DNA from 2 places in the Kitasatospora sp. NPDC056800 genome. Region 2 is predicted to be linked to the other one. Evidence: predicted binding sites of a transcription regulator. Region 2 holds the regulator's gene; the other holds the start of a gene.
What was found. Region 2 encodes HrcA, which represses chaperone genes, less so after heat shock. Its sites were predicted from a motif close to TTNGCACTCNGNNNNNCNGAGTGCNAA; they were not measured.
Positions count from the first base shown of each region.

Region 1: a site for HrcA is predicted at 1,846-1,872, ahead of groES (co-chaperone GroES). Genes of this name have one in related genera too.

Region 1 covers NZ_JBHUAL010000027.1:42,063-56,855, reverse strand. Annotated here, with positions in the region: gene groL (chaperonin GroEL) at 1-1,283, opposite strand, end outside; gene groES (co-chaperone GroES) at 1,399-1,704, opposite strand; gene ACFRQN_RS09395 (hypothetical protein) at 1,955-2,290, shown strand; gene ACFRQN_RS09390 (hypothetical protein) at 2,287-2,607, shown strand; gene ACFRQN_RS09385 (hypothetical protein) at 2,604-2,933, shown strand; gene ACFRQN_RS09380 (methyltransferase domain-containing protein) at 2,991-4,157, shown strand; gene ACFRQN_RS09375 (polysaccharide deacetylase family protein) at 4,197-5,099, opposite strand; gene ACFRQN_RS09370 (hypothetical protein) at 5,180-5,440, opposite strand; gene tsaD (tRNA (adenosine(37)-N6)-threonylcarbamoyltransferase complex transferase subunit TsaD) at 5,437-6,528, opposite strand; gene rimI (ribosomal protein S18-alanine N-acetyltransferase) at 6,521-7,009, opposite strand; gene tsaB (tRNA (adenosine(37)-N6)-threonylcarbamoyltransferase complex dimerization subunit type 1 TsaB) at 7,033-7,707, opposite strand; gene ACFRQN_RS09350 (hypothetical protein) at 7,862-8,428, shown strand; gene ACFRQN_RS09345 (hypothetical protein) at 8,507-8,722, opposite strand; gene tsaE (tRNA (adenosine(37)-N6)-threonylcarbamoyltransferase complex ATPase subunit type 1 TsaE) at 8,868-9,365, opposite strand; gene ACFRQN_RS09335 (alpha/beta fold hydrolase) at 9,482-10,714, opposite strand; gene alr (alanine racemase) at 10,711-11,910, opposite strand; gene ACFRQN_RS09325 (NAD(P)H-hydrate dehydratase) at 12,097-13,572, opposite strand; gene ACFRQN_RS09320 (Uma2 family endonuclease) at 13,753-14,301, shown strand; gene glmS (glutamine--fructose-6-phosphate transaminase (isomerizing)) at 14,339-14,793, opposite strand, start outside.
Region 2 covers NZ_JBHUAL010000213.1:620-14,844, reverse strand. Annotated here, with positions in the region: gene ACFRQN_RS33655 (ABC transporter ATP-binding protein) at 1-122, opposite strand, end outside; gene ACFRQN_RS33650 (ABC transporter ATP-binding protein) at 308-2,041, opposite strand; gene ACFRQN_RS33645 (long-chain fatty acid--CoA ligase) at 2,352-4,274, shown strand; gene hemW (radical SAM family heme chaperone HemW) at 4,334-5,563, shown strand; gene ACFRQN_RS33635 (DUF3097 domain-containing protein) at 5,673-6,500, opposite strand; gene ACFRQN_RS33630 (hypothetical protein) at 6,532-7,116, opposite strand; gene htpX (zinc metalloprotease HtpX) at 7,146-8,066, opposite strand; gene hrcA (heat-inducible transcriptional repressor HrcA) at 8,354-9,388, shown strand; gene dnaJ (molecular chaperone DnaJ) at 9,464-10,600, shown strand; gene ACFRQN_RS33610 (16S rRNA (uracil(1498)-N(3))-methyltransferase) at 10,688-11,437, shown strand; gene ACFRQN_RS33605 (PDZ domain-containing protein) at 11,590-14,225, shown strand, end outside.

The sequences.
Region 1 (14,793 bases), on a different contig from region 2:
TCGTCCAGCACCTTGGCGGCGTGGACCAGGGAGGCGCCACCGCCGGCGACGATGCCCTCCTCGACCGCGGCGCGGGTCGCCGAGATGGCGTCCTCCAGGCGGTGCTTGCGCTCCTTCAGCTCCACCTCGGTGGCGGCGCCGACCTTGATGACGCAGACGCCGCCGGCCAGCTTGGCCAGGCGCTCCTGCAGCTTCTCGCGGTCCCAGTCGGAGTCGGTCGCGGCGATCTCGCCCTTGATCTGGGCGACGCGGCCGGCGACGGCCTCGGAGTCACCGGCACCGTCGACGACCGTGGTCTCGTCCTTGGTGATGGTCACGCGGCGGGCGGTGCCCAGCACGTCCAGGCCGACCTGGTCGAGCTTGAGGCCGACCTCCTCGGAGATGACCTGGCCACCGGTCAGGACGGCCAGGTCGCCGAGGATCGCCTTGCGGCGGTCGCCGAAGCCCGGGGCCTTGACGGCGACGGCGTTGAAGGTGCCACGGATCTTGTTCACGACCAGGGTCGACAGCGCCTCGCCGTCGACGTCCTCGGCGATGATCAGCAGCGGCTTGGAGGCACCGCCCTGGAGGATCTTCTCCAGCAGCGGCAGCAGCTCCTGGATCGAGGAGATCTTGCCCTGGTTGATCAGGATGTACGGGTCCTCGAGGACCGCTTCCTGGCGCTCGGCGTCGGTGACGAAGTACGGCGACAGGTAGCCCTTGTCGAACTGCATGCCCTCGGTGAAGTCCAGCTCCACGCCGAAGGTGTTCGACTCCTCGACGGTGATGACACCGTCCTTGCCGACCTTGTCGATCGCCTCGGCGATCAGCTCGCCGACCTGGGTGTCCTGCGCGGAGAGGGAGGCGACGGCGGCGACGTCGTCCTTGCCCTCGATCTCGCGGGCGACGGACAGCAGGTGCTCGGAGACCGCGGCGACGGCCTTGTCGATGCCCTTCTTCAGGGCGGCCGGGCCGGCACCGGCGGCGACGTTGCGCAGACCCTCGTTGACCAGGGCCTGGGCCAGCACGGTGGCGGTCGTGGTGCCGTCACCCGCGACGTCGTTGGTCTTGGTGGCGACCTCCTTGACGAGCTGCGCGCCAAGGTTCTCGTACGGGTCGTCCAGCTCGACCTCGCGGGCGATGGTGACACCGTCGTTGGTGATGGTCGGGGCGCCGAACTTCTTGTCGATGACGACGTTGCGGCCCTTGGGGCCGATGGTCACCTTGACGGTGTCGGCCAGCTTGTTGACACCGCGCTCCAGCGAGCGGCGGGCGTCCTCGTCGAACTGCAGGATCTTCGCCATGTTCCCTATTCCCTCGGGGCTGCGGCCGGCCCACCGGCCGCCGAACTACGTGAACCAACAACCACGCCCCGGGCCCCTGTCACTGGGACACGGATCCGGGGCGGGTCGGTACGTCTTACTTCTCGATGACCGCGAGAACGTCGCGGGCCGAGAGGACGAGGTACTCCTCGCCCTTGTACTTCACCTCGGTGCCGCCGTACTTCGAGTACAGGACGATGTCGCCGACGGCGAGGTCGAGCGGCAGACGCTGACCGTCCTCGAAGCGGCCCGGGCCGACGGCCAGGACGACGCCCTCCTGGGGCTTCTCCTTGGCGGTGTCCGGGATAACCAGGCCGGAGGCCGTGGTGGTCTCGGCGTCGAGCGGCTGGACCACGATGCGGTCCTCGAGCGGCTTGATGGCAACCTTGCTGCTGGTGGTCACGTCCGAGCTCCCCTTCGGAGATTACGGGGTTTTCTAACGGGTAGGGGCGATCCTGCGGGCCTGCCGTCGCGGGGGTCAGACACACGTCGTCGCGTTAGCACTCCCCTAGTGGTGAGTGCCAAGGATGACCATAGGGCCGTGTTAGCACTCAGTCAACCAGAGTGCCAACGGCGAGTCCCGGAAGTCCCCGGTTCGCGAATGAGTAGCCGTACTCATGTACGACCGGGCCCGGCCCCACCAGACTCCTGCCATGACCTCGATCCCGGTGCGCATCGGCCCGTCCCGGCCCAAGGACGCCGCCCTCGCCCTGCTGTCGCTGCCCCTGCTGGGGGGCGTGCTGCCGTTCGTCGCCTTCCTCCTCGTCGCCTGCCTCGGCACCATCCCCGGCTACGGGGACGACGGGGACGGGCGCGGGTGGGCCTTCCTGGGCATCGGGATGCTGGCCGCCCCGGTGGTCGCCCTGGCGGCGGGCCTCGTGGTGGCCTTCCGCAGCCGGCGGTCCGGCTACCGGCTCCTCCCGGTCGCCGCCGGGCTCGCCCCGTTCGCGCTGCCGGCGGTCCTCTCCTCGGGCGTGCTGTGGCGGTGAACCGGCTGCCGCCCGCCGACCCGCTGCGCCCGGTCGGCCGTCCGACGGACCTGCTGCTCGCGCTGCTGACGGTCCTGGGGGCCGCCTCGCTGCTGGGGTTCGGCTGGATCGCGGCCTTCCTGGCCGCGCTCGCGCTGGAGGCCCACCCCGCGATCGGCGGCTGGGCGGCCCGGGGCGCCGCGACCGCGCTGCTGCTCGTCCCGGTCGTGGCGGTGGCCCGGTACACCCACCGGCGGGGCTACCGGATCACCCCGGTCGCCGCCGCGGTCAGCCCCGCCCTGCTGACCGCCCTCGCCGGCGCGGGGTGGCTCCGGTGAGCCGGCCCCACGGCGCGCCCGGGCGGCCGCCGGTCCACTGGGCGCCGGACCTGGTGCTCGCCGCGGTGGTGGTCGCCGGGGCCGTCGCGGCGGCGTCCGTCGGGTCGTTCGTGCTCAACTGGCTGAAGCTGCTCGCCCTGTACGGCCCCGGGGTGGAGGCCCTGGACGTCTTCGGCGTCGTGGTGATGCTCGTCCTGCTGGCACTGACCGGCCTCGGCACCCGGCGGCTCGGGTACCGGATCACGCCGTACGCCGCGCTGGCGGCCGCGCCGCTGATGCCGCTGGTGTTCTGGCTGACCTCCGACGTCCCCGTCATCGGCCGGTGAACGCCGCGCGGCCGCTCCGGCCGACCGGCCACCCGGCCGACCCGCGAGAATGGCCCCGTGGACACCGAGAACCTCCAGCCGCTGCTGACCCCCGAGGGCCAGGCCCTGCTCGCCGAGCTGCGCGAGTTCACCCCCGAGGAGGAGCTCGCGCTGGCGACCCGCCTGCGGCGGGAGCACCCGGCGGAGCTGGTGTCGGCCGCGTTCGGGCAGGCGCGGCTGCGGCAGCGGGCGCGGGCGAAGTTCGGGGCGGACGCCGACCTGATGTACTTCACGCCCAACGGGGTCGAGCAGTCCACCCGGCGCAGCGTGGCCGAGTGGCGGGCCCGGCGGTTCGCCGACCTGGGCGTACGGCGGCTGGCGGACCTGTGCTGCGGCATCGGCGGGGACGTGCTGGCGCTGGCCCGGGCCGGCATCGAGGTGCTGGCCGTCGACAGGGACCCGGCGGCCTGCGCCGCCACCGCGGCCAACGCGGCCGCGCTGGGCCTGGCCGACCTGGTCGAGGTGCGCTGCGCGGACGTCGCCGAGGTGGACGTCACCGGCTACGACGCGGTGTTCACCGACCCGGCCCGGCGCACCGCGCGCGGCCGGGTGTTCGACCCGGAGGCGTACGCCCCGCCGCTCTCCTGGGCGATCGAGGCCGGCCGGCGGACCCCGATCGGCGCGCTGAAGGTCGCGCCGGGCATCCCGCACGAGGCCGTGCCGGAGGACGCCGAGGCCGAGTGGGTCTCGGACCACGGCGACGTCAAGGAGGCGGTGCTCTGGTTCGGCACCAGGGCCACCAGCCCGCACCGCGCCACCCTGCTGCCGCACGGCGCCAGCCTGACCGGCGGCGACCTGCCCGACCCGCCGGCCGGCCCGGTCGGGCGCTACCTGTACGAGCCGGACGGCGCGGTGATCCGGGCCCACCTGGTGGCCGAGGTGGCCGGGCAGGTGGGCGGCCGGCTGATCGACCCGAAGATCGCCTACCTGACCTCGGACGAGCTGGTCGCGACGCCGTACGCGCACGCCTTCGAGCTCACCGACGTGCTCCCGTTCAACATCAAGAAGCTGAAGGCGCTGCTGCGCGAGCGGGCGGTCGGCACGGTGGTGATCAAGAAGCGCGGGATGGCGATCACCCCGGAGGAGCTGCGCCGCCAGCTCAAGCCATCCGGGCCGAACACCGTCACGGTGATCCTCAGCCGCACCGACAACGGGCCGCTGATGATGCTGGGGCAGCCGGTCTGACCCCCGGCGCGGCGGCCCGGTCTCGGCGCCGGGACCGGGCTACGAGGCGGGCGCCTGGATGTAGTCCTCCAGCCGGGCCACCGAGAAGCCCTGCTCCTGGATCCGGGCCAGCAGGTCGCCGAACATCTGGGTCATCGTGGCGCCCTTGAGCTCCTTGGGGCCGCGGAAGTGCGCCAGGACGATGTCGCCGGGCTTCAGCTTCTTGTCCGCGGCCTGGTACTGCATGTCGTGGATCTGCATCGACTCGCGCCAGAGCACGATCGCGCGCGGGCCGCACTGCTGCACCGAGGTGTTGAGCATCGGGGTGTTGGCGCCGTCGCCGAACGGCGGGCGGAACAGCAACGGGGCGGTGCCGTACTGCTGGGTGAGCGCGGCCTGGTCGTCGCAGATCTCGGCCTTCTGCTTGTCGGCCGACAGCTTGCTCATCACCGGGTGGTCCACGGTGTGGTTCTGGATGTGGTTGCCCAGCGCCTGGAGCGGCTTGAAGTAGCCGTAGTCGTTCTTGACGATGTCCTTCGTCAGGAACATCGAGATCGGCACCTTGAGGTCGGTGAGCATCTCGACGAACTTCGGGTCCTTCTCGGCGCCGTCGTCGATGGTGATGAAGACGACCTTGTCGCTGGTCTTCACATCGCTGAACACCGGTACGGGGCCGGTCCGTTCGAGCTTGATCGGCTTGTCGGCGGGCGGCGCCGGGGCGGGGGCGAGCGGGGTGAGGTTCCACTTGGCCCAGGCCGCCGCGTCCGCGCCCGCCGGGGCGCCCGCCGAAGGGGGCGCGGACGCGCTGGTCGGCGCGGCGCCGGTGGGCCGGGGCGTGGCCGCCGCCGTCGTGGCGGCGGGGGCGGCACCGCCACCGCCCCCGTTGTCCCCGCACGCGGTGGCGAAGGCCAGCAGGGCCAGCGCCCCCACCCCGTACGTCCTGGTCCTGCTCCGCCTGATCACCGCTGCGCGCTCCCGGTTCCCGTCCAGCCTTCTCTCAGCTATGCACGGTACCGACCGCCGCGGCGGTTCCCGGCCAGGGGCTACTCGACGTGCTCGCTGGTGAAGGACCAGCGGTGCACCGGACGGCCGAGCAGCCCGGCCGGCGGGTCGGCGACGGGCACCGGCTCGCCGTTCCACCAGGTGATCAGCAGCACCCGCTCGCCCGGGGCGGAGAGCAGTTCGAGGCGCTCCAGACCGGCCGAGCCGCGGACCGCGGGCAGCACCGACTCCCGTACCCAGGCGGCGAGTTCGTCGCCCCGGCCGGCCGCCGCCCGGGCCTCCCACATCGCGGCGACGGTCATGCCGCGCCGCCGCCGAGGGCGTCGTAGGCCTGGCCGTGGAAGTCCGTGTGGGGCACGTGGGTCTCGGTCACCGGCAGCGAGGAGTCCGCCGACAGGTCGAGGGCGGACGGCGTGCGGTCGCGCCACACCATCTCGGCGCCCAGCGCGGCGACCATCGCGCCGTTGTCGGTGCACAGGCCCGGCCGGGGCACCCGCAGCCGGATGCCGGCCCGGTCGCAGCGCTGCTGGGCCATCTCGCGCAGCCGCGAGTTGGCCGCCACGCCGCCGCCGATCATCAGGTGGTCGACGCCGTTGTCCTTGCACGCCTTGACGGCCTTGCGGGTGAGCACGTCGGTGACCGCCTCCTGGAAGGACGCCGCCACGTCGGCGACCGGCACCTCCTCGCCGGCCCGGCGCTTGGCCTCCACCCAGCGGGCGACGGCGGTCTTCAGGCCGGAGAAGGAGAAGTCGTACGCCGGGTCGTTGCGGCCGCTCAGCCCGCGCGGGAAGGCGATCGCCTTCGGGTCGCCCTCGCGGGCCGTGCGGTCGACGATCGGGCCGCCGGGGAAGCCGAGGCCGAGCACCCGGGCGACCTTGTCGAAGGCCTCGCCGGCCGCGTCGTCGATGGTCGCGCCGAGCGGGCGGACGTCGCTGGTGATGTCCTCGCTGAGCAGCAGCGAGGAGTGCCCGCCGGAGACCAGCAGGGCCATCGTCGGCGAGGGCAGCCGGCCGTGCTCCAGCTGGTCGACGCAGATGTGCGAGGCGAGGTGGTTGACCCCGTACAGCGGCTTGTCCAGCGCCCAGGCGTACGCCTTCGCGGCGCTGACGCCGACCAGCAGCGCGCCGGCCAGGCCGGGGCCGGCGGTGACGGCGATGCCGTCCAGGTCGCTCGCCTTGATCCCGGCGGTGTCCAGGGCGCGCTGGATGGTCGGGACCATCGCCTCCAGGTGCGCGCGGCTGGCGATCTCCGGGACGACGCCGCCGAAGCGGGCGTGGTCGTTGACGCTGGAGGCGACCGCGTCGGCCAGCAGCGTGGTGCCGCGCACGATGCCGACGCCGGTCTCGTCGCAGGAGGTCTCGATACCGAGGACGAGCGGTTCGTCAGCCATGGCGGGTGTCCTCAATGTCCTTCGGGTCAGTGCTGTCAGTGCTCGGGTGGTCGAGGCGCATCACCAGCGCGTCGACGTTGGCGGGCTGGTAGTAGCCGCGCCGGATGCCCACCGGTTCGAAGCCGTGGCGCTCGTACAGCCGCTGGGCGCGCGGGTTGTCCACCCGCACCTCCAGCAGCAGCTCGGCGCACTCGCGCCGGGCGGCCTCCCGGATCAGGTCGGTGAGCAGCGCCGTGCCGAGGCCGGCGCCCTGGTGGCGCTCGTCGACGGCGATGGTCTGGACGTCGCCCTCGCCGGCGATCGCCATCAGTCCGGCGTAGCCGACGATCCTGCCGTCCGGGGCGGCCGCGACGGTGTAGTGGCGGGTGCCGCCGGGGTGGGACTCGGCCAGTTCGGACCAGAACATCCCGGCGGACCAGGCGTCCTCGGGGAAGAGCCGCAGCTCCAGCTCCAGCACCGGCGCGATGTCCCACCAGCGCATCGGGCGCAGGGTGGTGCCGTGGTTCACGCCGGGAGCACCGCCTTGCCTCCCAGAACGTTCTTGTAGCCCGCGGGGACCTGGGCGTCCGGGCGGCGCAGGTACAGCGGGTGGTTGGGCAGCAGCTCGCGCCCGGCGGCCAGCTCGGCGGCGGCGAAGCCGGCCAGGGCGCCGGCCGAGACGTGCTCGGGGCCGTGCCCGCCCGGGAAGGCGTCGGGGTAGAGCAGCGCGCCGGCGCCGACGGAGCGCGGCTGCGGGGTCAGCTCGGCCGGGCGGTCCACGGCGGGGCCCTCGGTGCGGCGGCCCTCGGCGTCGTACGAGGCCCAGTAGACCTCCTTGCGGCGCGCGTCGGTGGCGGCCGTGAACGGCTGCCCGGCCAGGCCCTCGGCGCGGGCCTGGAAGGCGATCGCGTCCAGCGTGCAGACGCCGTGCACCGGCAGCCCGAGGGCGTGGCCGAGCGCGGCGGCGGTCACCAGGCCGACCCGCAGGCCGGTGTACGGGCCGGGGCCGACGCCGACCGCGATGCCGGTCAGCCGGTGCTTGTCCACCCCGGCGGCCCGCAGCACCTGGTCGATCGCGGGCAGCAGCAGTTCACCGTGGCGCCTGGCGTCGACCTGGTGGGTCTCGGCGAGGACGGCCGTGCCGTCGTGGACGGCGGCGGTGACGGCGGGGGTAGCGGTGTCGAACGCGAGCAGCAGCACGGGTCAAGGTTAGACCGACGTTGGGCCGACCGGCCGATCGGCAGGGTGTACCAGGCGGGAACACAGATCCGAGGCACTGCGACCCGCGCGGATGAACCTGGCACGATGGGGCCGTACGTAAAGGGACGGCGGCGGGAGCGGCAACGTGGCGAAGATGGGTCCTGGAGTGGTGGTCACGGGGTTGACCCTGGGGGCCCTGGCGGTGGTGAGCCTGCTGGCCTTCCAGGCCAACGGCGCCCAGGACCGGGCCGGCGGCCCCAAGCCCACCGCCACCACCACGGCGACCGGCACGGCCACCGCCGCGGCGCCCACCGCCGCGGCCACCCCGACCGTCCCCCCGCTGCCGGCCACCTCGGGCACCGGCACCCGGGTGGTGTACTCGGTCGGCAGCCACTACGTCTGGCTGGTCGACCCGAAGAAGAGCCCGCAGGTCGCGGCCGCCTTCCCGGTCACCCCGGGCTCGGTCGAGCCCGCCCCGGGCAGCTACGCGGTGTACAGCCGCACCCCGACCACCACCGGGACGGACGGCAAGCAGATCGAGCACGTGGTGCGCTTCGCGCAGCAGAACGGCGTGGTGTTCGGCTTCAGCGCGGCGGTGGACGGCGCGACGCCGACCACCGACCCGAGCGCCAAGACCGGCGGCATCCGCAGCGGCCGCGCCGAGGGGCAGCTGCTCTGGGACTTCGCGCCGAAGGACACCAAGGTGGTCGTGATCGCCTGAGCCCGGACGGGACCGGGCGGCCCGGATTCGGGTTCGAATTCGGGTTCGGCTTCGGCTTCGGTTTCGGGAGGAGCGGCCTCAGGCGGCCCGGGGCGTCCGCGCCTCGGGCCGTTCGTCGTGTCCGGGCCGCGGTCCGTCCTGCCGGGGGCGCGGTCCGGGCGGTGTGGACACCGCCTCGGCGGCCGCGCAGGCGGCCAGCAGCGCCCGCATCGGCTCTCCCGGAACGCGACGGGCGGACTCTCCGGCCCCGGCGGCGGTGACCGCGCGCTGCGGGGCGGGGGTGGTGCTCGACATGGCGCCTCCCTAGTTAGGCAGACCTAACCGCAGCACCCATCCCACCACGCCCGGCACCCCGGCCGCAACATCTTGCCGACAGTCTGTCGGCAAGATGTCGGCGAGTCGTCGGAGCCCCGTCGGCGGGTCGTCGCCGCCCTCCCGGCTATCCGAGTTCCGCCAGCGCCGCGTCCGCCCAGCGCGGGCCGATGCCGGTCAGCACCACCCGGCGCGGGTCCTGGTCGTCCCCGCCCTCGGTGCCGCCGATGGCGCGCTCGATCCGGACCTCCAGCCGGTCCTCGGACAGCCGCTCGACCTTGCCCTCGCCCCACTCGACCACGACCACCGACTCGGGCAGCGAGACGTCCAGGTCGAGGTCCTCCATCTCGTCCAGGTCCCCGCCCAGCCGGTACGCGTCCACGTGCACCAGCGCCGGGCCGCCGACCAGCGAGGGGTGCACCCGGGCGATCACGAAGGTCGGCGAGGTCACCGCCCCGCGGACCTGCAGCCCCTCCCCCAGGCCCCGGGTCAGCGTGGTCTTCCCCGCCCCCAGCTCGCCGGAGAGCAGCACCAGGTCACCCGGCCGCAGCAGCGCGGCCAGCTCCCGGCCGAGCCGGCCCATCCGCTCCGGGGTGGGGACGGTGAGAGTGGCGTGCGAGCCCATGCGCGTGTCTTGCCCTTCGGTCCGTACGGCGCGCCGACCACCGGCCGCCACCGCTACCGTGCCACATCGGCGGGCACCCGCGCGGCGGGTGGGCCCTCCGGGCGGGCACCCGGGCCTCAGGCGGGGTCGACGACAGTTTGCGCGGCCCGCTCCCCGGCCAGGTCGAGGACGGCCGCGGGCAGCGGCGCGGCCCCGGCGAAACTGACGGCCCGGCGCAGCAGCCGGGCCAGCTCGTGGTCGACCAGCTCCGGGCACTCCAGCATCACCAGGTGCCCGGCGCCCTCGGCCAGCACCAGCTCCGCGCCGGGCAGCCGCTCGGCCATCGCCTCGCTGTGCGTCGAGGGCGTCAGCAGGTCCTTCGTCCCGGCCAGCACCAGCGCGGGCAGGCCGCGCAGGGCGTCCAGCGCCCCGTACTTCTCGTGCGCGCCGAACACCGGGTAGAACTCGGCGACCACGTCGATCGGGGTGGCGTCCAGCAGCTGCTCGGCGAAGCGCACCACACCGGGGTCGACGTCCCGGCCGCCGAAGGAGAACCTCCGGTAGAACACGGCGGCCACGTCCGAGCCCAGCCGCCTGGTCGCCTCGACCAGGTCGACCTGGCGGCCCAGCAGCTTCACCACCCCGGGCGCGACCTTCTTGAACAGCTTCGCGCCGGCCTTCGGCAGGCCGAGGCTGACCTCGTTCCAGTCCCCGGCGAGGGTGCCGATCAGCGCCACCCCGGCGACGCGCTCGCGGAACAGCTCCGGGTGCTGGTCGGCCAGCGCCATCACCGTCATGCCGCCCATCGAGTGGCCCACCAGCACCAGCGGCCCGGTCGGCGCGACGGCGTCGACCACCGCCTTGAGGTCGCCGCCCAGCTGGTCGATGCCGGCCGGCTCGCCCGCCAGGTACGAGCGGGAGCGCTCGGAGCGGCCGTGGCTGCGCTGGTCCCAGAAGACCAGCCGCAGGCCCTCGCGCAGCGCGGCCCGCTGGAAGTGCCAGCTGTCCTGGTTGAGGCAGTAGCCGTGGCAGAACACCACGGTCAGCGGCTCGGCACCGGTCCCGCCGTCCGGCCCGCTCCAGCCGGTGCCGTCCAGCTCGACGTACAGCTCGGTGCCGTCCGGCGCGGCCACCGTCCTCGGGCGCCCGCGCAGCGAGCCGTACGGGGCGTTCGCGTCCAGCTCGGCCCGGGCCCGGCGGCGCATCGCCCGGCCGACGGTCAGCCGCTCGATCGCGACGCCCGCGGCCGCCCCGGCCGCCAGCACGCCGACCGAGATCCCGATCACACCGGCCCGGCTCACCCCGGAGGCGGCACCGGCCGCCCTGGCGACCGCCGCGACCGGACTGCCCTCGGCCGGCCCCCCGGTCATGCCGACCGGACCTCGGCGTGGCTGCCGCCCAGGTAGCGGCGGGGCACCCGGGCACCGATCCGGGTGATGATCTCGTACGAGACGGTGCCGCAGGCGCGGGCCCAGTCCTCGGCGGTGGGCTCGCCGCGCTCGCCGTTGCCGAACAGCAGCACCTCGTCGCCGATCGCCGGGGCGTCGCCGCCGAGGTCCACCACGAACTGGTCCATCGCGACCCGGCCGGCCACCGTGCGCCACTTGCCGTCGATCTGCACCGGGCCGGTGCCGCTGGCGTGCCGGGGGATGCCGTCGCCGTAGCCGACCGGGACCAGGCCCAGCGTCGTCTCGCCCAGCGTCGTGTAGTGGTGGCCGTAGCTGACCCCGTGCCCGCCGGGGACGTGCTTGACCAGCGCCAGCCGCGCGGTCAGCGCCATCACCGGGCGCAGCCCGAAGTCCGCCGGCGAGCCCACCTCGGGCACCGGCGACAGCCCGTACGCGGCCAGGCCGGTGCGGACCAGGTCGAAGTGCGACTCCGGCAGCAGCAGGGTGGCCGGGGAGTTCGCCAGGTGCCGGACCTCGGGGCGCAGCCCGGCGGCCTCGGCCGTGGCCAGCGCGACGCGGTAGGAGTCCAGCTGGGCCTGGATCGACGGGTGGCCGGGCTCGTCCGCCGCGGCGAAGTGCGACCAGACGCCGACGACCGTCAGCAGCCCCTCCGCCTCGGCCCGGCGGGCGGCCGCCACCAGCCGCGGCCAGTCATGCGGCTGGCAGCCGTTGCGGCCGAGGCCGGTGTCGGCCTTCAGGTGCACCCGGGCCGGGATGCCGGTCTCGCGCACGGCGGGCAGCAGCTCGTCCAGCGCCCACTGGCCGCTGACCGAGATGTCCAGGCCCGCGCGCAGCGCCTCGCACCACGGCCCGCCCGGCGTCCACAGCCAGCACAGGATGCGGGCCTGCTCGGGGCGGATGCCCGCGGCCCGCAGGGCCAGCGCCTCGTCCGGCGTCGCGCAGCCGAGCCAGCCGACCCCGTTCGCGACCGCCTCCCGGGCGCACTCGACCGCGCCGTGGCCGTAGGCGTTCGCCTTGACCGCGAGCATCACCGCCGTGCTGCCGACGCGCTCGCGCAACGCGGCGAGGTTGCCGCGCAGGGCGGCGAGATCGATGGTCGCCTCGGCCCGTACGCCGTCGGTGAGGGTGGCTGTGCCGATCGTGTTCGCAGTTGTCATCAGGGTCAGTCTCCCAGACGTCCCGGAGTCCTCGCCGAACGGCCCGTCGGCGCGGCGGCCGACGACCGGGCCGCGCGCACCGCGCCGACCTGCGGCGAACCGCTCGTCCGTCCCTTGCACGGACGCGTTCGACGGACCGTCCGGTTCCGGTTGCCGGCCCTCCGGGCGCCTTCCCGGCCTTCCCGGTCAGGGCGTCCGGACCGCCCGCCACACCGCCGGCAGCGCGCCGGCCACCGCGAGCGCCGTCGTCGGGGCGCCCGGCTCGCCCGCCGCCTCACGGCCGGCCAGGCCGTGCAGGTAGGCGGCCGCCGACGCGGCGTCCAGCGGCGCGAGGCCGGCCGCCAGCAGGGAGCCGGCCAGCCCGGCCAGCACGTCGCCGCTGCCGGCCGTGGCCAGCCAGGAGGTGCCGGTCGGGTTCACCCGGACGGCCCCGCCCGGGTCGGCGACCACCGTGGTGGAGCCCTTCAGCAGCACCGTCGCGCGGTAGGCGGCCGCCAGCCGGCGGGCGGTGGCCAGCCGGGCCGCGGCCAGGTCGTCGGCGGCCGGCGGCGTGCCGCCCCCGGCACCCGCGAGCAGCCGGGCGGCCTCGCCGGTGTGCGGGGTGAGCAGGGTGGGCGCGGTGCGGCCGGCCAGCGCGTCCGGGCCGAGCCGGCCCAGCTCGGTCAGCCCGTCCGCGTCCACCAGCACCGGGACGTCGCTCGCCAGCGCCTCGGCCAGCGCCTGCCGCGCCCCCTCGCCGCCGCCCGGCCCGACCACCCAGGCCTGCACCCGCCCGGCCCCGGCCGGACCGCCCTCGGTGACCAGCACCTCCGGGAAGCGCCGCACCACCTCCTCGGCCGCCGTGCCGACGTACCGGACGGCTCCCGCGCCCCCGTGCAGCGCCCCGGCCACCGCGAGCAGCGCCGCCCCCGGGTAGGTCGCCGAGCCGGCCGCCACCCCGACCACGCCGCGCCGGTACTTGTCGCTCTCCGCGCCCGGCACCGGCAGCAGCGCCGCCACGTCCGCGTGCTGGAGCGCCGTCACCTCCGCGGCGGGCGGCTCCAGCCCGATGCCGACCAGCTGCACGGCGCCCGCGTACGAGGCCCCCGGGTCGATCAGCAGACCGGGCTTGTACGTGCCGAAGCAGACCGTGACGTCCGCGCGCAGCGCCACGCCCGGCACCTCGCCGGTGTCGGCGTCCACCCCGCTCGGCAGGTCCACCGCGACCACCGCCCCGCGTCGCGCCGCCCGCGCGTACGGCTCCGCCGCGGGGCGCAGCCCGCCGCGGCCGCCGATGCCGACGATCCCGTCCAGCACCAGGTCCGCGCGCGAGAAGTCGGCCAGGCCGACTTCCTGCTCCACCGTCACCCGCCCACGGGCGGCCCGCAGCGCGGCCAGCCCGCCCGGGTGCGCCTTCTCCGGCACCAGCAGCACCGCCGTCACCCGCGCCCCGCGCCGGGCCAGCGCGGCCCCCGCGTACAGGGCGTCACCCCCGTTGTCCCCGCTGCCCGCGAGCACCGTCACCCGACTGCCGTACACCCGCCCCCGACGCCCGGTCAGCAGCCGCGCACAGGTCGCGGCCAGCCCCGCGGCCGCCCGCTGCATCAGCGTGCCCTCCGGCAGCCGCGCCATCAGCTCGGCCTCGGCGGCCCGGACGGTTTCCACAGGGTGTGCATGACGCATGGGGAGAACTCCTTCAGCGGTCGGCTACCGCCGACGCTAGCCCGCGTCACCGCCCCACGGGAGCCGGGCCTGCGGCACACTTTCGAGTGACACCCACTTCGATCCCCCACCGGCTCCGGTCCGTACGCCTACTTTGTCGCTCGGTACAGACCAGCAGGAGGGAGAAGGGCCATGGTCGCCATGCCGGCAGTCGAGCACCCGCTGGGCGAGGAGAGCCTCCTCCAGGCGTTTCTGGGGCTGGACACCCCGCTGGGAAGCAAGGCCGAGTTCATCGAAGGGGAGATCGTCGTGACACCACCGCCGGACGGCGAACACGAGACCGCGTTCTCCCTGCTGAACAGGCAGTTCATGCGCAAGGCCGAGGCCGAGTTCGACCTGTCCGGGAACAAGGGACTGATCACGCCCAAAGGACGGTTCATCCCCGACGGCACTCTGAGCCCGGTCGGCCATTTCGAGCACGCCGACTCGTGGGCTTCTGCAGAAGGGGTCTTGCTGGTCTTCGAGATCACGTCGATCAACCCGCACAAGGACCGCGAGCCCAAGCGCAGGGGCTACGCCGCTGCGGGGATCCCCTGCTACCTGCTGATCGACCGCGGCGAAGGCATGATCACCCTGTTCACTGAACCCGACGGCGAGGACTACATCACCCAGACCAAGGTCGAGTTCGGCAAGGCGATCGACCTGCCCGCCCCGTTCTCGTTCGCACTCGACACGGCGCCCCTGCGGTAGGACGCAGCCACCGCAGGGGCGCCGTACGGCCGAGCGGCTACTCGACGGTGACCGACTTCGCCAGGTTGCGCGGCTGGTCGACCTCGTGGCCCTTGGCCGTGGCCAGCTCGCAGGCGAAGACCTGCAGCGGGACGGTGGAGACCAGCGGCTGGAGCAGGGTCGGGGTGGCCGGGATGCGGATCAGGTGGTCCGCGTACGGGACGACGGCCTCGTCGCCCTCCTCGGCGATCACGATCGTGCGGGCGCCGCGGGCCCGGATCTCCTGGATGTTGGAGACGATCTTGTCGTGCAGGATCGACCGCCCGCGCGGCGAGGGCACGACCACCACGACCGGCAGCCCCTCCTCGATCAGCGCGATCGGGCCGTGCTTGAGCTCGCCCGCCGCGAAGCCCTCGGCGTGCATGTACGCCAGCTCCTTGAGCTTGAGCGCGCCCTCCAGGGCCACCGGGAAGCCGACGTGGCGGCCGAGGAACAGCACCGAGCGGGCGTCGG
Region 2 (14,225 bases):
ATGCCGAGCACGCCGAGGACCAGGACGCCGATCAGGGTGTTGCGTTCGGGGCGCAGCAGGCCGAGGACGCGCTTGCCGGAGCCCTTGAAGTCCATGGACTTCTCGGTGCCCTGGCCGCCCATGAAGCGGCCGGGGCCGGCCGGGCCGCGGCGGGCGGCGGCGGCCTGGGAGTCGCTGGGCAGTTCGGCGTCCTTGGCGGCGTCCTTCGGGGCGCCGTTCACCGGGGCGCCGTCCACCGGGGCGTCCTCGGGAGCGGCGCCTCTCGGGGCGGGCCCCTTGGTCAGGTCGGGCTTGTTGCCGGGCGTGGTCACGCCGCCTCCTGCTCGGTGAGCTGGGAGAGCACGATCTCCCGGTACGTCGGGTTGTCGGCCATCAGCTCGTGGTGGGTCCCACTGCCGACGACGGCGCCCTCGTCGAGGACGATGATCCGGTCGGCGTCGCGGATGGTGGACACCCGCTGGGCGACGATCAGGACGGTGGCGTCGGAGGTCTCGCGGGCGAGGGCCTTGCGGAGCCGGGCGTCGGTGGCGTAGTCGAGCGCGGAGAAGGAGTCGTCGAAGAGGTAGACGGAGGGCCGGCGGACCAGGGTCCGGGCGATGGCCAGGCGTTGGCGCTGGCCGCCGGAGACGTTGCCGCCGCCCTGGGCGATGGGGGCGTCCAGGCCTTCGGGCAGCTTCTCGACGAACTCCTTGGCCTGGGCGATCTCCAGGGCGTGCCAGAGCTCCTCGTCGGTGGCGTCGGGCCGGCCGTAGCGGAGGTTGCTGGCGACGGTCCCGGAGAAGAGGTAGGGCTTCTGCGGGACGATGCCGACGCTCTCGGCGATCGCGGCGGGGGCGAGTTCGCGGACGTCGACGCCGTCGAGCAGGACCCGGCCGGAGGTGACGTCGAAGAGCCGGGGGACGAGGCCGAGCAGGGTGGACTTGCCGCTGCCGGTGGAGCCGATGATGGCGGTGGTCTGGCCGGGGCCGGCGGTGAGGTCGATGCCGCGCAGCACCGAGGCCTCGGCGCCGGGGTAGCGGAAGTCGACGCCGCGCAGTTCCAGGGTGCCGCGGTGCGGGACCTCGGTGACGGGGGCGGCGGGCGGGACGACGCTGCTGTCGGTGCCGAGGACCTCCTGGATGCGCTCGGCGCAGACCTCGGCGCGCGGCACCATCATGAACATGAAGGTGGCCATCATGACGCTCATCAGGATCTGCATCAGGTAGGAGAGGAACGCGGTGAGCGCGCCGATCTGCATGGCGCCGCTGTCGATGCGGTGGGCGCCGAACCAGAGCACGGCGACGCTGGAGACGTTCACCACCAGCATGACGGCGGGGAACATGATGGACATCAGCCGGCCGACCTGGCGGGAGACCTGGGTGAGGTCCTCGTTGGCGTCGGCGAAGCGGGCCTGCTCCTGGTCGTCCTTGACGAAGGCGCGGATGACCCGGATGCCGGTGATCTGCTCGCGCAGGACCCGGTTCACGGTGTCGATCCGTACCTGCATGCTGCGGAACCTGGGGCGCAGCGCGCGGACCAGCAGGACCACGACGACGCCGAGCACGGGGATGACGGCGAGCAGCAGGCCGGACAGCGGGACGTCCTGGTTGAGCGCCATGATGATGCCGCCGACGCACATGATCGGCGCGGCGACCATGAGCGTGAAGCTCATCAGGGCGAGCATCTGGACCTGCTGGACGTCGTTGGTGGTGCGGGTGATCAGCGAGGGGGCGCCGAACTGGCCGACCTCGCGGGCGGAGAAGCTCTGCACCCGGTCGAAGACGGCGGCGCGGACGTCCCGGCCGAAGGCCATCGCGGTGCGGGCGCCGTAGTAGACCGCGCCGATGGAGCAGAGGGCCTGGAGGACGGTGACCGCGATCATCACCCCGCCGACGCGCAGGATGTAGCCGGTGTCGCCCTTGACCACGCCGTCGTCGATGATGTCGGCGTTGAGCGTCGGCAGGTAGAGCGCCGCGAGGGTGGACACCAGCTGGAGCAGCACCAGCAGGGTGATCGGTCGGGAGTACGGGCGCAGGTACGCCCTCAGCAGTCTGATCAGCACTAGCACACTCTTGTCGTCGCCGGTCGGGTTCGCACCCCAATTCTCGGTGTTCTGTAGCGTCGTACAGGTCATTCGGCGTCCGGGAGCCGGAGGTTTGCCGGGCCTTTGCCGAACGGCGGGGTGCGGCACCGGTCGCGCGGGGTCGTGCCGTCGGGCGCCGCCCCCTTACGGAATGACCGGTTTCCCCCTAGGCTGCTGATTGCCCCTTTGTTACTGACCGGTACCGCTCAGGTGAACCGGGGGCCCGGCGACCGCCCCCACGGACGCCGCGACAATCCCTCAGACGGCCACCCGCCACCGGAGGTCCTCGTTGAGTTCCGCGCAGTCCCTGATCGACTCCGGCAGGCCCGACCTCGTCGCCGGGCGCCCCGCCTCCGTCGCCCACCTGTTCCTGGAGCGGGTCGCCCTGACCCCGAACGCCGAGGCCTACCGCTACCCCTCGCCGGTGGACGAGCAGGCCGCCGACGGCGCGCCCGGCGCCGAGCAGTGGCGCTCGCTCACCTGGGCGCAGACCGCGGTCCGGGTCAAGGCGGTGGCCGCAGGCCTGATGGCGCTCGGCATCCGGCCCGAGGACCGGGTGGCCCTGGCCTCCTCGACCCGCCTGGAGTGGATCGTCGCCGACCTCGGCGCCATGTGCGCGGGCGCCGCGATCACCACCGTCTACCCCAGCACCAACGCGGACGAGACCGCGTTCATCCTCTCCGACTCCGGCTCCCGGGCGCTGTTCGCCGAGAACGAGGCCCAACTGGCCAAGGCCGTCGGGCAGCTCGACCAGCTGCCCGAACTGCGCACCGTGATCCTCTTCGACGCGCCCGCCGAGGCCCCCGAGACCGGCGGCCTGGACCTGCTCACCCTCGCCGAACTGGAGGAGCGCGGCACCCGGTACCTGGCGGAGCACCCGGACGCCGTGGAGAAGGCCGTCGACGGGCTCGGCAAGGAGCAGCTGGCCACCCTCATCTACACCTCCGGCACCACCGGCCGCCCCAAGGGCGTGCGCCTGGTGCACGACTGCTGGGCGTACGAGGGCCGGGCGCAGGAGGCCAGCGGCCTGCTGGGCCCCGACGACGTGCAGTTCATGTGGCTGCCGCTGTCCCACGTGTTCGGCAAGACGCTGATCTCCGGGCAGATCGCCACCGGGCACGTGATGGCGGTGGACGGCCGGGTGGACCGGATCATCCACAACCTGCCGGCGATCCGGCCGACCATCATGGCCTCCGCGCCGCGCATCTTCGAGAAGGTCTACAACGGCATCGCGGGCCGGGCCCGGGCCGAGGGCGGCGCCAAGTACAAGATCTTCCTGTGGGCGGCCAAGGTCGCCCGCGAGCACGCCCGGGCGGTCCAGCAGAGCCGCATCGCCACCGGCACCGAGAGCGCCCCGCTCGGCCTTCGGGTGCAGCACGCGCTGGCCGACAAGCTGGTGTACGCGAAGATCCGGGCGGCCTTCGGCGGCCGGCTGCGCGGCGCGGTCTCCGGCAGCGCCGCGCTCGCCCCGGAGATCGGCTACTTCTTCATCGGCGCCGGGGTACCGATCCTGGAGGGCTACGGCCTGAGCGAGACCAGCGCCGGCTCCTGCGTCAACCGGGCCGAGGACGTGCGGATCGGCACCGTGGGCCGCCCGCTGCCCGGCACCGAGGTGCGGATCGCCGAGGACGGCGAGATCCTGCTGCGCGGCCCCGGCGTCATGCGCGGCTACCACAACCTGCCGGAGAAGACCGCCGAGGTGCTGGAGCCGGACGGCTGGTTCCACACCGAGGACATCGGCGAGCTCAGCCCGGACGGCTTCCTGCGGATCACCGACCGCAAGAAGGACCTGTTCAAGACCTCCGGCGGCAAGTACGTGGCGCCCAGCGAGGTCGAGGGCAAGTTCAAGGCGGTCTGCCCGTTCGTCAGCAACATCCTGGTGATCGGCAACGGCCGCAACTACTGCACCGCGCTGATCGGCCTGGACGAGGCCGTCCTGCTGCCGTGGGCCGCCGAGCACGGCCTGGCCGGGAAGTCCTACGCCGAGCTGGCCGTCGAGCCGGCCGTCCACGAGCTGATCGAGGGCTTCGTCAAGCGGGTCAACGGCGACCTCCAGCGCTGGCAGACGATCAAGAAGTTCCACCTGCTGCCGCGCGACCTCGACATCGAGCACGGCGAGCTCACCCCGAGCCTGAAGATCAAGCGCCCGGTGGTCGAGCGGACCTACGCCGACGCGGTCACCGCCATGTACGCGGGCGCCAACGAGGCCTGACCGGCCCCGCCCCCGTACGGCCCGCCGGGTTCGGTCGGGCCGTACGGGACAATGGGCTCATGCCCTCCGCACTCCCCGACGGCGATCCGGTGCCGTCCGACGGTTCCCTGCCCGCACACGCCCTCGACGGGCTGGGCGACCGGCCGTTCGGCTTCTACCTGCACGTGCCGTACTGCGCCAGCCGCTGCGGCTACTGCGACTTCAACACCTACACCGCCACCGAGCTGCGCTCCTCCGGGGCCGTCGCCTCCCAGGAGACCTACGCGGACAACGTGGTCGCCGAGATCCGCCACGCCCGGAAGGTGCTGGGCTCCGCCGACCTGCCGGTGCACACCGTCTTCCTCGGCGGCGGCACCCCGACCCTGCTGCCCGCCCGCGACCTGGTCAAGATGCTCGCCGCGATCCGCGAGGAGTTCGGGCTCGCCGACGGCGCCGAGGTCACCACCGAGGCCAACCCGGAGTCCGTCGACCCGGCGTACCTCGCCGAACTGCGCGAGGGCGGCTACAACCGGCTCTCCTTCGGCATGCAGAGCGCCCGCCCGCACGTCCTGAAGCTGCTCGACCGCCACCACACCCCGGGCCGCCCCGAGGCCTGCGTGGCCGAGGCCCGAGCGGCCGGCTTCGAACACGTCAACCTCGACCTCATCTACGGCACCCCGGGCGAGTCCGACGACGACTGGCGGGCCTCCCTGGACGCCGCCATCGGCGCCGGGCCCGACCACGTCTCCGCGTACTCGCTGATCGTCGAGGAGGGCACCCGGCTCGCCGCCCGCGTCAAGCGCGGCGAACTGCCGATGATCGACGACGACGTGCACGCCGACCGCTACCTGATCGCCGAGGAGGCGCTCGCCGCCGCCGGCTACTCCTGGTACGAGGTCTCCAACTGGGCCACCACCCCCGAGGGCCGCTGCCGCCACAACGAGCTCTACTGGACCGGCGGCGACTGGTGGGGCGCCGGCCCCGGCGCCCACAGCCACGTCGGCGGCGTCCGCTGGTGGAACGCCAAGCACCCCGCCGCCTACGCCCAAGCCCTCGCCGAGCACCGCACCCCGGCCCTGGCCCGCGAGGTGCTGGCCGACGAGGACCGCCGCGTCGAACGCATCCTGCTGGAGCTCCGCCTGGTCGACGGCATCCCCCTCGACCTCCTCACCGACACCGGCCGCGAGGCCGCCGGCCGTCACCTCGCCGACGGCCTCCTCGCCCCCGGCCCCTACGCCCGGGGCCGCGCCACCCTCACCCTCCAGGGCCGCCTCCTGGCCGACGCCGTCGTACGTGACCTGGTGGACTGACCGAGGGCTTACCGTGTGCGCACCTCTCCGAGCGGACCAGCCTCTTCGGCGAGGCCGTTCCTGTGGATCCGATGGGTGTGAGTCTGGTGACTGCCGACTTTCCCCGCCGTCACTCCGGCAGGGCCGTGAAGTCGATCAGTTCCTCGACCCGGCCCAGGAGTTCGGGCTCCAGGTCCTTGTAGGAGTCGACCTTCGAGAGGATGTGCTTCCAGGCCGCGGGGGTGTCCACCGGCCAGCCGAGGCGGCGGCAGGTGCCCTCCTTCCAGTCCTCGCCCCGAGGGACGGCGGGCCAGGCGGGGATGCCGACGGAGGAGGGCTTCACGGCCTGCCAGATGTCGATGTAGGGGTGGCCGACGACCAGTACCGAGTCGCCGGTGACCCGGGCGGCGATGCGGTGCTCCTTGGTGCCCGGGAGCAGGTGGTCGACCAGGACGCCGAGGCGGCGGCCGGGGCCGGGGGCGAAGTCGGCGACGATCGCGGGCAGGTCGTCGATGCCGCGCAGGTACTCGACGACCACGCCCTCGATCCGCAGGTCGTCGCCCCAGACCCGTTCGACCAGCTCCGCGTCGTGCCGGCCCTCGACGTAGATGCGGGACTCGCGGGCGACCCGGGCGCGGGCGCCGGGGACGGCGACGGAGCCGGAGGCGGTGCGGCCCGGGGCGCGGGCGGGGGCCGGGCCGGCCGGGCGGACCAGGGTGACGACCCGGCCCTCCAGCAGGAAGCCGCGCGGCACCAGGGGGAACACCCGGTGCTTGCCGAACCGGTCCTCCAGGGTGACGGTGAAGCCTTCGGCGGTCTTCTCGCAGCGCACCACGGCCCCGCAGTAGCCGGTCGCCGCCTCCTCGACCACCAGGTCCCGCTCGGCGGGCACCTCCGGGGCGGGCTGCTGCTTCTTCCACGGCGGGGTCAGGTCGGGTCCGTACTGGCGGCTGCGCATACGGGTGATCATAGGGAGGGCGGACGGCGCGTCAGAGGCCCGGCGCGCCCCAGACCGGGAACCAGCGGCTCAGGTCCTTCTCCAGCCGCAGGTCGTTCCCCAGCATCGCGTTGACCTGCAGTTCCAGCGGACTGTCGCGCCGCTCCCCGCCGCCGGGCATCGGGGCGAAGGGGTAGAACGTCCCCCGCTTGTAGAGGTAGACGAGGGCCAGCGACCGCCCGTCCGGGTCGCGGAAGCCGACCAGCGAGCAGAGCAGCTGCGGCCCGAAGCCGTTCGCCTCCAGTTCGCTGTTGACCGCGTGCAGGTCGTTGACCAGTTCGGGCAGTTCCTCGGGGCGGTGCCGGGCGAGCAGCCAGGAGTAGCCGTAGCCGTCCTTGGAGGCCTCCACGGGGACGCCGCCACGCTCGGTGTCGGCGTCCAGCAGCGCCCGGACCTGCTGCTGGACCTGGACGAAGGCGGCGCCCTCGACGGCCGCGAAGCAGACCGAGCCGAGCCCGGTGGGGGTGAACCCGGCCCCGGCCTCCAGGGTGAGCGCGGCGGACGGCACGCCGAACAGCTGGTCGAGGTCGGGCTTGACGGGCTTGGTGCGGCCGAACAGGGCGTCCAGGATTCCCACGGCGGTCCTCTCGGGTCGAAAACTGAGGCTCAGCGGCCGAGCTGCTCGGAGATCTTCGCCAGCTGCTCCAGCCGCTTCTCCAGGCTCGGGTGGGTGGAGAACAGCTGCGAGGCGGCCTCCCGGGCGCTCAGCGCGGGGGCGAAGTAGAAGGCGTTGTACGGCTGGGCCTGGCGCAGGTCCTTGCTGGGGATGGCCGCGATCTGCCCGGTCACCTTGGTGAGCGCCGAGGCGAGGGCGCTGGGGTGTCCGGTGAGCTGGGCGGCGGCCCGGTCGGCGGCGAGTTCGCGGTAGCGGGACAGCAGCCGGGTGAGCAGGAAGCTGATCGCGTAGACGACGACCGACACCAGCGGGATGATCAGCGCCAGGACGGCCGCGTTCTGGTCGTTGTTGTTGCGCCCGCCGCCCATGAACCCGCCGTACATCGCGATCCGGGTCATCGCCCCGGCGAGGACGCCGAGGAAGCCGGCGATCGTCATCACCGCGACGTCCCGGTGGGCGACGTGCGACAGCTCGTGGGCGAGGACGCCCTCCAGTTCCTCGGGCTCCAGCCGGCGCAGCAGCCCGGTGGTCACGCAGACCACCGCGTTCTGCGGGTTGCGGCCGGTGGCGAAGGCGTTCGGCATGTCGTTGTCGGCGACCGCCACGCGGGGTTTGGGCATGTCGGCTAGGGCGCAGAGCCGGTCGATGGTGCCGTGCAGCTGGGGGAACTGTTCCGGGGACACCTGGCGGGCGCCCATCGCCCGTTCGGTGATCTTGTCGCTGAACCAGAACTGGGCCACGAACAGCCCGCCGGAGATCAGGACGATCAGTGGCCAGGCGCCGCGCAGCAGCGCGATCAGCAGGCCGGTGAAACCGACGTACAGCAGCCCGATCACGAACATCGTCGCGACCATGCGGCCGGTCAGGCCGCGGTCCGGCGCGAAACGGGTGTGCTGGCCCGAGCTCGACATCGCTTGCTCCTCCATTCGCCGTCGCTTTCGATGCTGCCACCCGGACGGCCTCCCGGCACCACCCCGGCGCCGGGAGGATCGAACCGCCGGGGCCCCGCGGGCCGTGAGCGGAACTGCGGGGAGGATCACCCCGGTCCGGCCGTTCCTGCCGTAGGACCCGGGCCTTACACTGGCAGGTACGGTTTTGGCACTCGCGTGTTCAGAGTGCCAGGGCAAGGGTCTTCGGAGCGGCCCGCAGCAGCAAGGGACACAGTCGGACAACGTGCGAAGACGGAGGTGCGTGCCCCATGGCCGGTGAGGTCCGCCAGCTGGACGAACGCAAGCTCGCCGTGCTCCGCGCGATCGTGCAGGACTACGTGGGCACCGAGGAGCCGGTCGGCTCCAAGGCCCTGGTGGAACGGCACAACCTCGGGGTCTCGCCGGCGACCGTCCGCAACGACATGGCGGCGCTGGAGGAGGAGGGCTACATCCACCAGCCGCACACCAGCGCCGGCCGCATCCCGACCGACAAGGGGTACCGCCTCTTCGTCGACAAGCTCGCCGAGATCAAGCCGATGAGCGCCCCCGAGCGCCGGGCCATCCGGCACTTCCTGGACGGCGCGGTCGACCTGGACGACGTGGTCGCGCGCACCGTGCGGCTGCTCGCCCAGCTGACCCGGCAGGTCGCGGTGGTGCAGTACCCCTCGCTGACGCGCTCCACCGTCCGGCACATCGAGCTGGTGGCGCTGGCCCCGGCCAAGGTGATGCTGGTGCTGATCACCAACACCGGCCGGGTCGAGCAGCGGATGGTCGACTGCCCGGGCCCGGTCGGCGAGACGGTGCTGGCGGACCTGCGGGCCCGGATCAACGCGAGGGCCGCCGGCCGGCGCCTCCCGGAGGTCCCGGGGCTGCTGGAGGAGCTGCCGGCGCAGTTCGAACCGGCCGAGCGGCCGACCGTCAGCACGGTCCTGGCGACCCTGTTCGAGACGCTCGCCGAGCAGAACGAGGAGCGGATCATGCTGGCCGGCACGGCCAACCTGACCCGCTTCGGGCACGACTTCCCGCTCAGCATCCAGCCGGTGCTGGAGGCCCTGGAGGAGCAGGTCGTCCTGCTCCGCCTCCTGGGTGAGACCGCGGACGCCGCGATGACGGTCCGGATCGGGCGGGAGAACACCTACGAGGGGCTGACTTCCACGTCCATCGTCTCGGTCGGCTACGGTTCGGGCGACGAGAGCGTGGCGAAACTGGGTGTGATCGGTCCGACCCGGATGGACTACCCGGGCACAATGGGGGCGGTGCGAGCGGTGGCGCGGTACGTGGGCCAGATCCTGGCCGAGTCCTAGCAAAGGCCGCCGTCGGAAATCCGACGGCGGTGACCAGTCGCAGCACTACTACAGGCGGAACAAGCGGAGCATTTGGTGGCCACGGACTACTACGCGGTACTCGGCGTCCGACGGGATGCGGGGCAGGACGAGATCAAGAAGGCGTTCCGGCGCCTGGCGCGCGAACTGCACCCGGACGTCAACCCGGACCCGAAGACGCAGGAGCGGTTCAAGGAGATCAACGCCGCTTACGAGGTGCTCTCCGATCCGCAGAAGCGCCAGGTCTACGACCTCGGCGGGGACCCGCTGTCCCCGGGCGGCGGCGCGGGCGGTTTCGGCGCCGGCGCGGCGGGCTTCGGCTTCTCCGACATCATGGACGCCTTCTTCGGCGCCGCGGCCGGCCAGCGCGGCCCGCGCTCGCGCACCCGCCGGGGCCAGGACGCCATGATCCGGCTGGAGATCACCCTGGAGGAGGCCGCTTTCGGCACCACCAAGGAGCTCCAGGTCGACACCGCCGTCACCTGCACCACGTGCAGCGGCGAGGGCGCGGCCCCCGGCACCTCGGCGCAGACCTGTGACATGTGCCGCGGCAAGGGCGAGGTCTCCCAGGTCACCCGGTCCTTCCTGGGCCAGGTCATGACCTCCCGCCCCTGCCCGCAGTGCCAGGGCTTCGGCACCGTCGTGCCGACCCCGTGCCCGGAGTGCGCCGGCGACGGCCGGGTGCGCGCCCGCCGCACGCTGACCGTCAAGATCCCGGCCGGTGTCGACAACGGCACCCGGATCCAGCTGGCCGGCGAGGGCGAGGTCGGCCCCGGCGGCGGCCCGGCCGGCGACCTGTACGTCGAGATCGCCGAGACCACCCACACGATCTTCCAGCGGCGCGGGGACGACCTGCACTGCACCGTCACCATCCCGATGACGGCGGCCGCGCTCGGCACCCAGGTGCCGCTGCAGACCCTGGACGGCCTGGAGGAGGTCGACATCCGGCCCGGCACCCAGTCCGGCCAGTCGATCCCGCTGCACGGCCGGGGCATCACCCACCTGCGCGGCGGCGGCCGGGGCGACCTGATAGTGCACGTCGAGGTGAAGACGCCCAGCAAGCTCGACCCCGAGCAGGAGGAGCTGCTGCGCCGCCTCGCGGTGCTGCGCGGCGAGGAGCGGCCGTCCGGCCAGTTCGCGCCGGGCCAGCAGGGCCTCTTCTCCCGGCTGAAGGACGCCTTCAACGGCCGGTAGCCGTCCGCGGAGGGGTGCCGGGGGCGAACGACCCCGGCACCCCTTTCGCGTGTCCGTCCCACTTCCGCACGAAAGAGGTTCCCCGTCATGACCGCGCCCGTCTTCGTCGTCGAGACCGAGCGGATCGCCGCCGCCGCGCCCGGGGCCGTGGTGCGCCTGGACGGCCCGGAGGGGCGGCACGCGGCCGCGGTGAAGCGGCTGGAGCCGGGCGAGGCGGTGACCCTGGCCGACGGGCTGGGGCTCGGCGTGGACGGCACGGTCGCCGAGGTGCTCGGCAAGGACGCGATCGACGTGCGGGTCGCCGCCGTGCGCCGCGAGCCGGAGCCCGCGCCGAGGATCGTCGTCGTCCAGGCGCTGCCCAAGGGCGACCGCGGCGAGCTGGCCGTGGAGACCATGACCGAGGTCGGCGTGGACGTGGTGATCCCGTGGGCCGCCTCGCGCTGCATCACCCAGTGGAAGGGCGAGCGCGGCGCCAAGGCGCTCGCCAAGTGGCGGGCCACCGCGCGGGAGGCGGGCAAGCAGTCCCGCCGGCTGCGCTTCCCCGAGGTCCGCGAGCCGATGACCACCCGGCAGCTGGCGCCCGTCCTGGCGGGGGCCGCGTTCGCCGCCGTGCTGCACGAGGAGGGCGCCGAACCGCTGGCGCACGCCGTGCTGCCGGAGGGCGGGGACATCGTCCTGGTGGTCGGCCCGGAGGGCGGGGTCTCCCCGGAGGAGCTGGCGGCCTTCGCCGGGGCGGGCGCCGGGCCGTACCGGCTGGGTCCTTCGGTGCTGCGCACCTCCACCGCCGGGGTGGCCGCCGGCGCGCTGCTGCTCGGGCGCACCGGCCGCTGGTCGTAGCACCCCGGGCGCACCCCCGGCAGGCCGTCGGCGCGCCCCTCGGCGCGCCCCCGTACACCCCGGCGGCGACCGCGGCACGGCCGCCCGCGGACGGCGCCGGGAGTCTGGGAAAAACGGCGCGGACGGTCCGTGTACCTGCCTAGGCTGGCCGGGTGACGGACTCCCAGAGCACCTCCCCGAACTCCTCGGCGGGCGCCTACCTTCGCCATCCCCACCTGCACGGCGACCTGCTCGCCTTCGTCGCCGAGGACGACCTCTGGCTCGCCCCGCTGGACGGCGGCCGGGCCTGGCGGCTGACGGCGGACCACCTGCCGGTCCACCACCCGAGGTTCTCCCCGGACGGGCGGCACCTCGCCTTCACCTCCACCCGGGACGGCGCCCCCGAGGTGCACGTGGTGCCGGTGGACGGCGGCCCCTCGCGCCGGCTCACCCACTGGGGCAGCCACCAGACCCGGGTGCTGGGCTGGACCGCCGACGGCCGTCCGATCGCCGCCACCGGGGCCGGCGAGGCCAGCTTGCGCCGCACCTGGGCGCACGCCGTGCCGCTGGACGGCGGCGAGCCGCAGCGGCTGCCGTACGGGCCGGTCGGCGGGCTCGCCTTCGAGCCGGGTGGCGACCGGGTGCTGCTGAGCAGCGTCAACGGCCGCGATCCGGCCTGGTGGAAGCGGTACCGGGGCGGGCGGGCCGGAAAGCTGTGGCTCGGCCGGGAGGAGTTCGCCCGGGTCCACGCGGAGCTGGACGGGCAGCTGGACTCCCCGCTGTGGGTCGGGGACCGGATCGCCTTCCTGTCCGACCACGAGGGTGTCGGCGAGCTGTGGTCCAGCCGCCCGGACGGCACCGACCTGCGCCGCCACAGCACCGACCCGGACGGCTTCTACGCCCGGGGCGCCGGCACCGACGGCACCCGGGTGGTCTTCCACCGGGCCGGCGACCTCTGGCTGCTGGACGACCTGGCGGGCGCCGAACCGCGCCGGCTGGACGTCCGGCTGGCCGGCCCGCGGGCCGGGCGCCGCCCCCGTCCGGTGCCCGCCGCGCACTGGCTGGACTCCGTCGCCCCCGACCGCACCGGCCGGGGCAGCGCCGTGGTGGTGCGCGGCGGCGTGCACTGGCTGACCCACCGCGAGGGCCCGGCCCGGGTGCTGGACGAGACCCCGGGCGTGCGCGGGCGGCTGGCCCGGGTGGTGCCCGGCGAGGACGGCGCCCAGGGGGTGCTCTGGGTGTCCGACGCCGAGGGCGGGGACGCCCTGGAGTTCGCCCCCGACCTGCACGGCGCCGAGCGCCGCCGGCTGGCCGCGGGGCGGCTCGGCCGGGTCAACGCGCTGACGGTCTCCCCGGACGGCAAGCAGGCCGCGCTCGGCGCGCACGACGGCCGGGTGCTGCTGGTGACGCTCGCCGACGGCGCCGTGCACGAGCTGGACCGCAGCGCCGACGGCGAGCCCGGCACCCCGGCCTTCAGCCCGGACTCGGCCTGGCTGGCCTGGTCGCGCCCGGTGCGCGGGATGGGCCCGCACTCGCTGCGCCAGATCGTGCTGGCCGACCTGGCGACCCGGACGGTCGGCGAGGTCACCCAGCCGCGCTTCGTGGACACCTCGCCCTCGTTCACCGCGGACGGCCGCTACCTGGCCTTCCTGTCGGTGCGCAACTTCGACCCGGTCTACGACGCGCACGTCTTCGACCTGTCCTTCCCGAACGGCTGCCGCCCCTACCTGGTCACGCTGGCCGCCGACACGCCCTCCCCGTTCGGGCCGCAGCGGGCCGGGCGCCCGCTCGGCGGGGAGGAGGACGAGCCGAAGGCCCGGAAGGCGGACGGCGAGGCGGCGGCCGCCGACGCCGCGCCGGTGACCAGGGTGGACCTGGACGGCATCGCCGACCGGATCATCCCCTTCCCGGTCGAGGGCGGCCGCTTCGAGGAGCTGGCCGCCGCGAAGGACGGCGTGCTCTGGACCAGGGCCCCGTTGACGGGAGAACTCGGCGACGAGGCCGCCTCGTTGGACGACGACCGGCCCCGTCCGGTGCTGGAGCGCTTCGATCTGCGCAAGCGCCGGGTCGAGCAGCTGGTGCACGGCGTGGACGACTTCTCGGTCAGCGCGGACGGCACCCGGGTCGCCGTGCTGGACCAGGGCGAGCTGAGGGTCGTCCCGGCGGACCACAAGGGCGGCGACGACGAGGAGGCCGCCGTCGACCTCGCCCGGCTGCGGATCACCGTCGACCCGGCCGCCGAGTGGCGGCAGATGTACGCCGAGAACGGCCGGCTGATGCGGGACAACTTCTGGCGCCCCGACCTCTCCGGCGTCGACTGGGACGGGGTGCTGGAGCGCTACCGGCCGCTGGTCGAGCGGGTCGGCTCGCACGACGAACTGGTCGACCTGCTCTGGGAGGTGCACGGCGAACTCGGCACCTCGCACGCCTACGTGATGCCGTACGGCCGGTACACCGAGCCCGCCCGGCGCCAGGGCCTGCTCGGCGCCGACCTCGTCCGGGACGGCGGGCACTGGCGGATCGGCCGGATCCTGCCCGGGGAGTCCTCCGACCCCAGGGCCCGCTCGCCGCTGGCCGCGCCCGGCGCGGCGATCCGCCCGGGCGACGCGGTGCTCGCCGTCAACGGCCGCCCGGTGGACCCGGTGACCGGCCCGGCCCCGCTGCTGGCCGGCACCGCCGGGCAGCCGGTCGAGCTGACGGTGGCCGGGAAGGACGGCACCGACCGGCGCCACCCGGTGGTCGTCCCGCTCGCCGACGAGGAGGCGCTGCGCTACCACGACTGGGTGGCCGGGCGGCGGGCCGCGGTGCG